2 regions of the Mesorhizobium sp. P2_D6 genome follow, and region 1 is predicted to be linked to the other one. Evidence: predicted binding sites of a transcription regulator. Region 1 holds the regulator's gene; the other holds the start of a gene.
The links. The regulator PhoB, encoded in region 1, activates phosphate uptake and scavenging genes when phosphate is short. The targets are predictions, from matches to a motif close to TGTCATNNANCTGTCAT.
Positions count from the first base shown of each region.

Region 2: olsB (l-ornithine N(alpha)-acyltransferase) is a predicted target of PhoB. The motif match lies at 1,977-1,993, and genes of this name have one in related genera.

Region 1 is NZ_JBFUEG010000018.1:17,198-20,682, forward strand. It holds gene pstB (phosphate ABC transporter ATP-binding protein PstB) at 1-805, shown strand, start outside; gene phoU (phosphate signaling complex protein PhoU) at 847-1,551, shown strand; gene phoB (phosphate regulon transcriptional regulator PhoB) at 1,568-2,257, shown strand; gene AC1D1L_RS27450 (ROK family protein) at 2,282-3,485, opposite strand, start outside.
Region 2 is NZ_JBFUEG010000012.1:72,480-75,964, forward strand. It holds gene AC1D1L_RS23445 (response regulator) at 1-1,881, shown strand, start outside; gene olsB (l-ornithine N(alpha)-acyltransferase) at 2,057-2,932, shown strand; gene AC1D1L_RS23455 (trimeric intracellular cation channel family protein) at 3,007-3,485, opposite strand, start outside.

The DNA of each region.
Region 1 (3,485 bases):
GTCCCTTGAAAACGCAGTGGGCGACAAAATGAACGCCAAGTCGAACGAAGTCATCAAGATGCGCGGCGACAAGGTCGGCGTGTTCTACGGCGAGAAGCAGGCGCTGTTCGACGTCAATCTCGACGTCCGCCAGAACCAGGTGACGGCGCTGATCGGCCCGTCCGGCTGCGGCAAGTCGACCTTCCTGCGCTGCCTCAACCGCATGAACGACACCATCGATTCGGCGCGGGTGACCGGCAAGATCACGCTCGACGAGGATGACATCTATGACAAGAACATCGACGTCGTCGAACTCAGGGCTCGCGTCGGCATGGTGTTCCAGAAGCCCAATCCGTTCCCGAAGTCGATCTACGAGAACGTTGCCTACGGCCCGCGCATCCATGGCCTAGCCAAGCGCAAGTCCGACATGGACCAGATCGTCGAGTCGAGCTTGAAGAAGGCGGCGATCTGGAACGAGGTCAAGGACCGCCTGCAGGAGCCCGGCACCGGCCTGTCCGGCGGCCAGCAGCAGCGCCTGTGCATCGCGCGCGCCATTGCGGTGTCGCCGGAAGTAATCCTGATGGACGAACCCTGCTCGGCACTCGACCCGATTGCCACCGCACGCGTCGAGGAGCTGATCGACGAGCTGCGCCAGAATTACACGATCGTCATCGTCACCCACTCGATGCAGCAGGCGGCGCGCGTGTCGCAGCGCACGGCGATGTTCCACCTCGGCTACCTGGTCGAGGAGGGCGCCACCGACAAGATGTTCACCAATCCCGACGACAAGCGCACCCAGGACTACATTACCGGCCGCTTCGGCTGAGCCGTCCAGCGGTTGAATTTTCAGGCACGAGGACCACGATCATGGGTGAACATACCGTCGCCTCCTTCGATGAAGAGTTGGGCCAGATCAGCAAGCTGATCCGCGACATGGGCGATCTGGCCGGGTCGATGGTCAGCGGCTCGACAAAAGCGCTGCTCAATTCCGACAATGCGTTGGCGCAACGTGTCGTTTCCGACGACGCCATCATGGACGCGCGCCAGCGGGAACTCGACGATCGCGCCATCACGCTCATCGCCAAGCGCCAGCCGATGGCCAACGATCTGCGTGCCGTGGTCGGCTCGATCCGCATGGCCGGCGACCTCGAGCGCATCGGCGATCTCGCTAAGAACATCGCCAAGCGCGTTGGCACTGTGGGCCTCAGCGTCACGCCGCGCGACCTCTCGCATTCCATCGATGCGATGGCGCAGCTGGTGCTGATCCAGGTGCAAGGGGTGGTCGAGGAATATGCCGCCGCGGATGCCGCAGCCCTGGCGAAACTCAGGAATGAGGACGAACGTGTCGACGTCAAATACACGTCGGTGTTTCGTGAACTCTTGACCTACATGATGGAAGACCCGCGCAACATCACCGCCTGCACGCATCTCCTGTTCTGCGCCAAGAATCTGGAGCGCATCGGTGATCATGTCACCAACATCGCTGAAAATGCGTATTATGTGCTGACCGGCCAGCAATTGCCCGCCAATCGCCCGAAGCAGGACGAGACGGCGATGGCCACTTCGGCCTGACAAGGGTGAACTGCTGATGATCGCGCCACGCATCATGGTCGTGGAGGACGAGGAGCCGCTGGGCGTGCTTCTCCGCTACAACCTCGAATCCGAAGGCTACCAGGTCGAGGTGGTGACGCGCGGCGACGAGGCCGAAATTCGGCTGCAGGAAAATGTGCCCGACCTTCTGGTGCTCGACTGGATGGTGCCGGCGGTGTCCGGCATCGAGCTCTGCCGCCGGCTGCGCATGCGGCCCGAGACCGAACGGCTGCCGATCATCATGCTGACCGCGCGTGGCGAGGAGAGCGACCGCGTGCGTGGCCTGTCCACCGGCGCCGACGACTATCTGGTCAAGCCGTTCTCGACACCGGAATTCATGGCGCGCGTGAAAGCGTTGCTGCGCCGCGCCAAGCCGGAAGTGCTGTCCAGCGTGCTCAAGGTCGGCGACATCGTGCTCGACCGTGAATCGCACCGCGTCTACCGCAAGAAGAGCGAAATCAGGCTCGGACCGACCGAGTTCCGCCTGCTCGAATTCATGATGCGCCATCCCGGCCGCGTGTTCTCGCGCAGCCAGCTGCTCGACAATGTCTGGGGCGAGACGATCTATATCGACGAGCGCACGGTCGACGTGCATGTCGGCCGACTGCGCAAGGCGGTCAACAATGGCCGCATGCCCGACGTCATCCGCACCATCCGCGGCGCCGGCTACGCTATCCGGGAAGATTAGGCGCGCCGCGCTGTTGCCGGCCCCTCAGGCGACATGCTTGCCCGCTTTCGCCTGAATCCCCGGTGCGAAAATCTCCTGGTCGACGAAGCTGAGCGCGCGCATGGCGCAGCCTTCGCGGATCAGCGGCAGTTCGTTGGGCTCGGTGTCGAAGGAGATCGATTTCGAGTGCTGGCCGCCGGCAGTCTGAGCAATCGCTTCGCGCAATGCCGGTTCGATCAGATCGAACGCGGCGGCGCTGACTCCGACCATGGCGACAGGTGCTGGATCGATCAGCGCGAACAGGCTGCCGAGGCCGAAGCCAAGCGCCTCGCCGGCTTTGCGGTAGGCTTCGCGCTCGGGGCCGTCGGTCTCGCGGGCACGTGCGGCGAGCGCCCGCATGTCGGCGTCGCCGACATCGACCGGTTCGGCATCCTCGCTCATCATTTTGGCGCTGCGCCAGATGGCGTAGTTGCCGGCATAGGCCTCCACGCAGCCGCGCCGCCCGCAACGGCACAGCGCGCCGCCGGGCCGGTGGATCATGTGGCCGAACTCGCCGCCCGAGGAATGGGTGCCGGTGAACAATTCGCCCTTCAGCACCAGCCCCATGCCGATGCCATGCGAGAGCAGGATGGCGATGAAATTGTCGCGGTAGCGCTCAGGCTGGCGCCATTGCAGCGCCACCGCCATCATGTTGCAGTCGTTTTCCATGGTGGCCGGAATGCCGAATTCCGCTTCCAGTATGTCGGCGAAGGCAATGTCGGTCAGCGGCGTGATAGGCGACCACAGCATGGCGCGCGCCTGCGAATCGGTGATGCCCTGGATGCCCATGGCAATGCGGGCGATGCTCTGAACATCAAGATCGGGATCCTCGAGCCGCCGCCGCACGATTGCCGTGCATTCGCCGATCAGCTCGTCGCGCGGCATGGTCAGCGTGTCCAGCCGGCGCTGCTCCTCGGCGACCACATGGCCGGCATAGTCGATGACGGTGACGGAGAGGAAGTTCAGCGACAGCACCACGGTCATCACCGCCGCCGCTTCCGGATTGAGGCCAAGGCCGACCTGCGGCCGGCCGCGCTTCAGCGCACCCGTCTCGCCGGGTTTGCTCTCGGCCAGGATGCCTTCTTGAATCAGATCAGACGAGATCGCCGATATGGTCGAATGGCTGAGGCCGGTGGTCGCCGCAATCTCGGTCCGCGACGGCTGGCCGGCCCGGCGCACGGCCGAAATCACCATCGCACGGTTGCGACGG
Region 2 (3,485 bases), on a different contig from region 1:
GTCGTCCACCGCGACCGCGACGGCCACATCGTCTATGCCAACAAGGTTTTCGCCAGCCTCGTCGGAACCGATCAGCGCGATCTTGCAGGCAGGACGCTGGCTGACCTCGGCATCGATGTCGGGGTCGTTCCCGACGCCGCCTTTTCGGATCACGAATGCCTGAGTTCCACCGACGTCTCCATCCGCACGCCGAACGGTCCGCGCTGGTTTTCGTGGATCGAACTGTCGGTGCGCGACAAGGACAGCGGCGCCGTTTCGCACCGGGCGATTGCCCGCGACATCACCGCCCGCAAACGTGCCGAATCTTCGCTCATCACCGCGCGGGAGCGCGCCGAATATGCCAGCCAGGCCAAGTCGCGCTTCCTCGCCACCGTCAGCCATGAGATCCGCACGCCGATGAACGGCATCATGGGCATGGCCAAGCTACTGGCCGACACCAATCTGTCGCCGGAGCAGCGCACCTATGTCGCCGCCGTCTCGACCTCGGCCAGCGCGCTTTTGGCGCTCATCGAGGACCTGCTCGATTATTCCAAGATCGAAGCCGGTCGCTTCGACCCGGAGCCGCAGCCGACATCTTTGCGCGAGATTGCCGACAACATCATCGAACTGATGGCGGCGAAAGCCTTCGCCAAGAACATCGGCCTCGGCTGTCATGTCGAGCCCGACGTGCCGCAGATGATCATGGCCGATCCGGGAAGAGTGAGGCAGGTGCTGCTCAACCTCATCGGCAACGCGGTCAAGTTCACCGACACCGGCGGCGTGCTGGTCTCGGTCGCGCGGGCCCGCACCGAGACCAGCGACCGCATCTGCTTCACCGTGGCCGACACTGGCCCTGGCCTGCGCGAAGAGGATATGGAGCGCATCTTCGAGGAATTCGAACAGTCCGACGGCACCTCGACCCGCACCCATGGCGGCGCCGGCCTCGGCCTTGCCATATCGAGACGACTGGCGACGGCCATGGGCGGCGCCATTTCGGTGTCGAGCCGGCTTGGCGAGGGATCTGAATTCGTCTTCGAAATCCCGGCCACAGGGGCCACCGAAGCGCCGCAGAACCGGCAGAACATCCTCGCCGGCCGGCGCGCCGTGATCGTGTCGAAGAACGCTGTAGAGGCCGACGCCATCGCCCGTGCCATCCGCGCCCATGGCGGCGCCGTCGATGTGGCCGCGACCGCTTCCCAGGCGACGCCTTTCGCCGAACATTGCGACGCGCTGTTGATCGACGCCGCCATGGAAGACAGCGACGGCAGACTGCTCAAGCGCCTGCGCCAGAGCGGCTTTGCCGACTGTGAGGCGATCACGCTGATCGCGCCGACCGACCGCGGCATGCTTGGCGAATTCCGCGCCAGCGGCTACGCCACCTTCCTGGCAAGGCCGGTGCGCGGCGAAACGCTGATGCGTGTGCTGTTGACCAGCCATGCCCCTGCTTTGCCCCTGCCCATGAAGCCGGAAAAGAGCGGGGCGTCGTCGCATCGGGCTGTTGGCGGGCGCCAGCAGGGCCTATCGGTGCTGATCGCCGAAGACAACGACATCAACGCCATGCTGGCCCGCGCCACGCTTTTGAAGGCAGGGCATCGGGTCAAAGTCGTCGGCAACGGCAAGGCTGCGGTCGAGGCAATCACCGAAGCCGGGCTGAAACACCGTTTCGACGTGGTGCTGATGGATCTGCACATGCCGGTGATGGACGGGCTGGACGCAATCGCGGCCATCCGCCGCCACGAGGAAGAAATGGCCGTGCCGCCGGTTCCGATCATGGTGCTTTCGGCCGACAGCCAGGAAAAGACCCGCCACACAGTGCTTGCCCATGGCGCCAGCGGCTTCGTCACCAAGCCGCTGGACCCCGACGCGCTGGTCCATGCCGTCGAAGGCCAGGTGGCCGCCTGAGGCCGCCCAACGTGCTCTCTGCCGTCACGTAAGGTAGCCGGTTGAGGGTTTTCGCCAGCCGACGAAGTATTGCCCGCTCCGCCGTATCACGGTACTGTCACAATCCTGTTGCACCTACACCGTATCCCCGTGCCAAGAGGGATGGCTCGAAGGAGAATCACTCGTGCATACAGTTATGCCGGAATGTGACACTCGGCCCAACGCAGGCGGTGCTTTGCTCGCCGCGCGTAACACCGATGCCGTCGCAACAGGCGCACCGCTGGGCCGGATCGGTAATCTCGAAGTGCGGCTTGCCCGCAACGAAGCCGAGATCGCTGCCGCGCAGGAAGTGCGCTACCGGGTATTTTATGACGAGCTTGGCGCCAGGAAGGACCTGTTCCAGGCACAGGATCGGCGCGACGCCGACCGTTTCGACCCGCTATGCGACCATCTGCTGGTGCTGGACACCTCGATTTCCGGACCCGAGCATCGCCGCATCGTCGGCACTTATCGGCTGCTGCGGCAAGAAATCGCAGCGACCGCCGGCGGCTTCTATTCCGAAGGCGAGTTCGAGCTGACGAAGCTGATTGCCCGTCATCCCGGACAGCGCTTCCTTGAGCTCGGCCGCTCCTGCGTTCTTAAGGAATACCGCTCCAAGCGCACCATCGAGGCGCTGTGGCAAGGCATCTGGGCCTATATCAAGCACTATGAGATCGGTGTGATGACCGGCTGTGCCTCGTTCCACGGCACGGTGCCGGCGGCGCATGCCGAGGCGCTTACCTATCTTGCCCATCACTGCCGCACCAACTCAGCCTGGGATGTGCGGGCTGTGTCCGGGCGCTATTGCTCGATGGACCTGATGCCGATCGAGGCGGTAAACGCCAAGGCGGCGATCGCGGCCATGCCGCCGCTGGTCAAGGGCTATCTGCGCGTCGGCGCCCGCATCGGCGACGGCTGCGTCATCGACCGCGAATTCTCCACCGTCGATGTGTTCGTGGTGATGCCGGTCAAGGAAATCGGCGCCCGCTACGTCAACTATTATGGCGGCGAAGCGCAGCGCTTTGCGGCATGATAGCTAATAGAATGTAGCGAGCATTGCCCCGCTCAAACCCCTATTCGCTACTCCCTACTCGCTATTCGCTCGTTTCACGGAATATCCTCCGGCCGCCGTCCCGGCCGGCTCTTGTAGGACGGAAACGTCCAGCCGAATTTGAGCGCGCCGCCACGCACCAGGAAAGCCGCGACAAAGCCGGCAAGGTCTGAGGCGACCGGCGGCAATCCGATAAGATCGCCAAGCGTGTAGAGGCCGGCGCCCGCCAGCGCCGCGCTGACGTAGATTTCGGGCCTCAGCAGCACCGACGGCTCGCCGGCCAGCAGATCGCGCAGGATGCCGCCGAATGTTGCGGTCAGTACGCCCATAATGACGGAGACGACCGGGGAACCGGTGATCGCCAGTCCCTTGGCCGCGCCCATCACCGAAAAGGCCGCCAATCCGATGGCGTCGAGCCAGAGCAGCCATTTCCAGCGGGATTCGACGCGGTGGGCAATGAAGAAGACCAGCACCGCAACCGCCGCGCAGATCAGCACATAGCCGGAGTTGGCGACCCAAAAGACGGGCAGGTTGA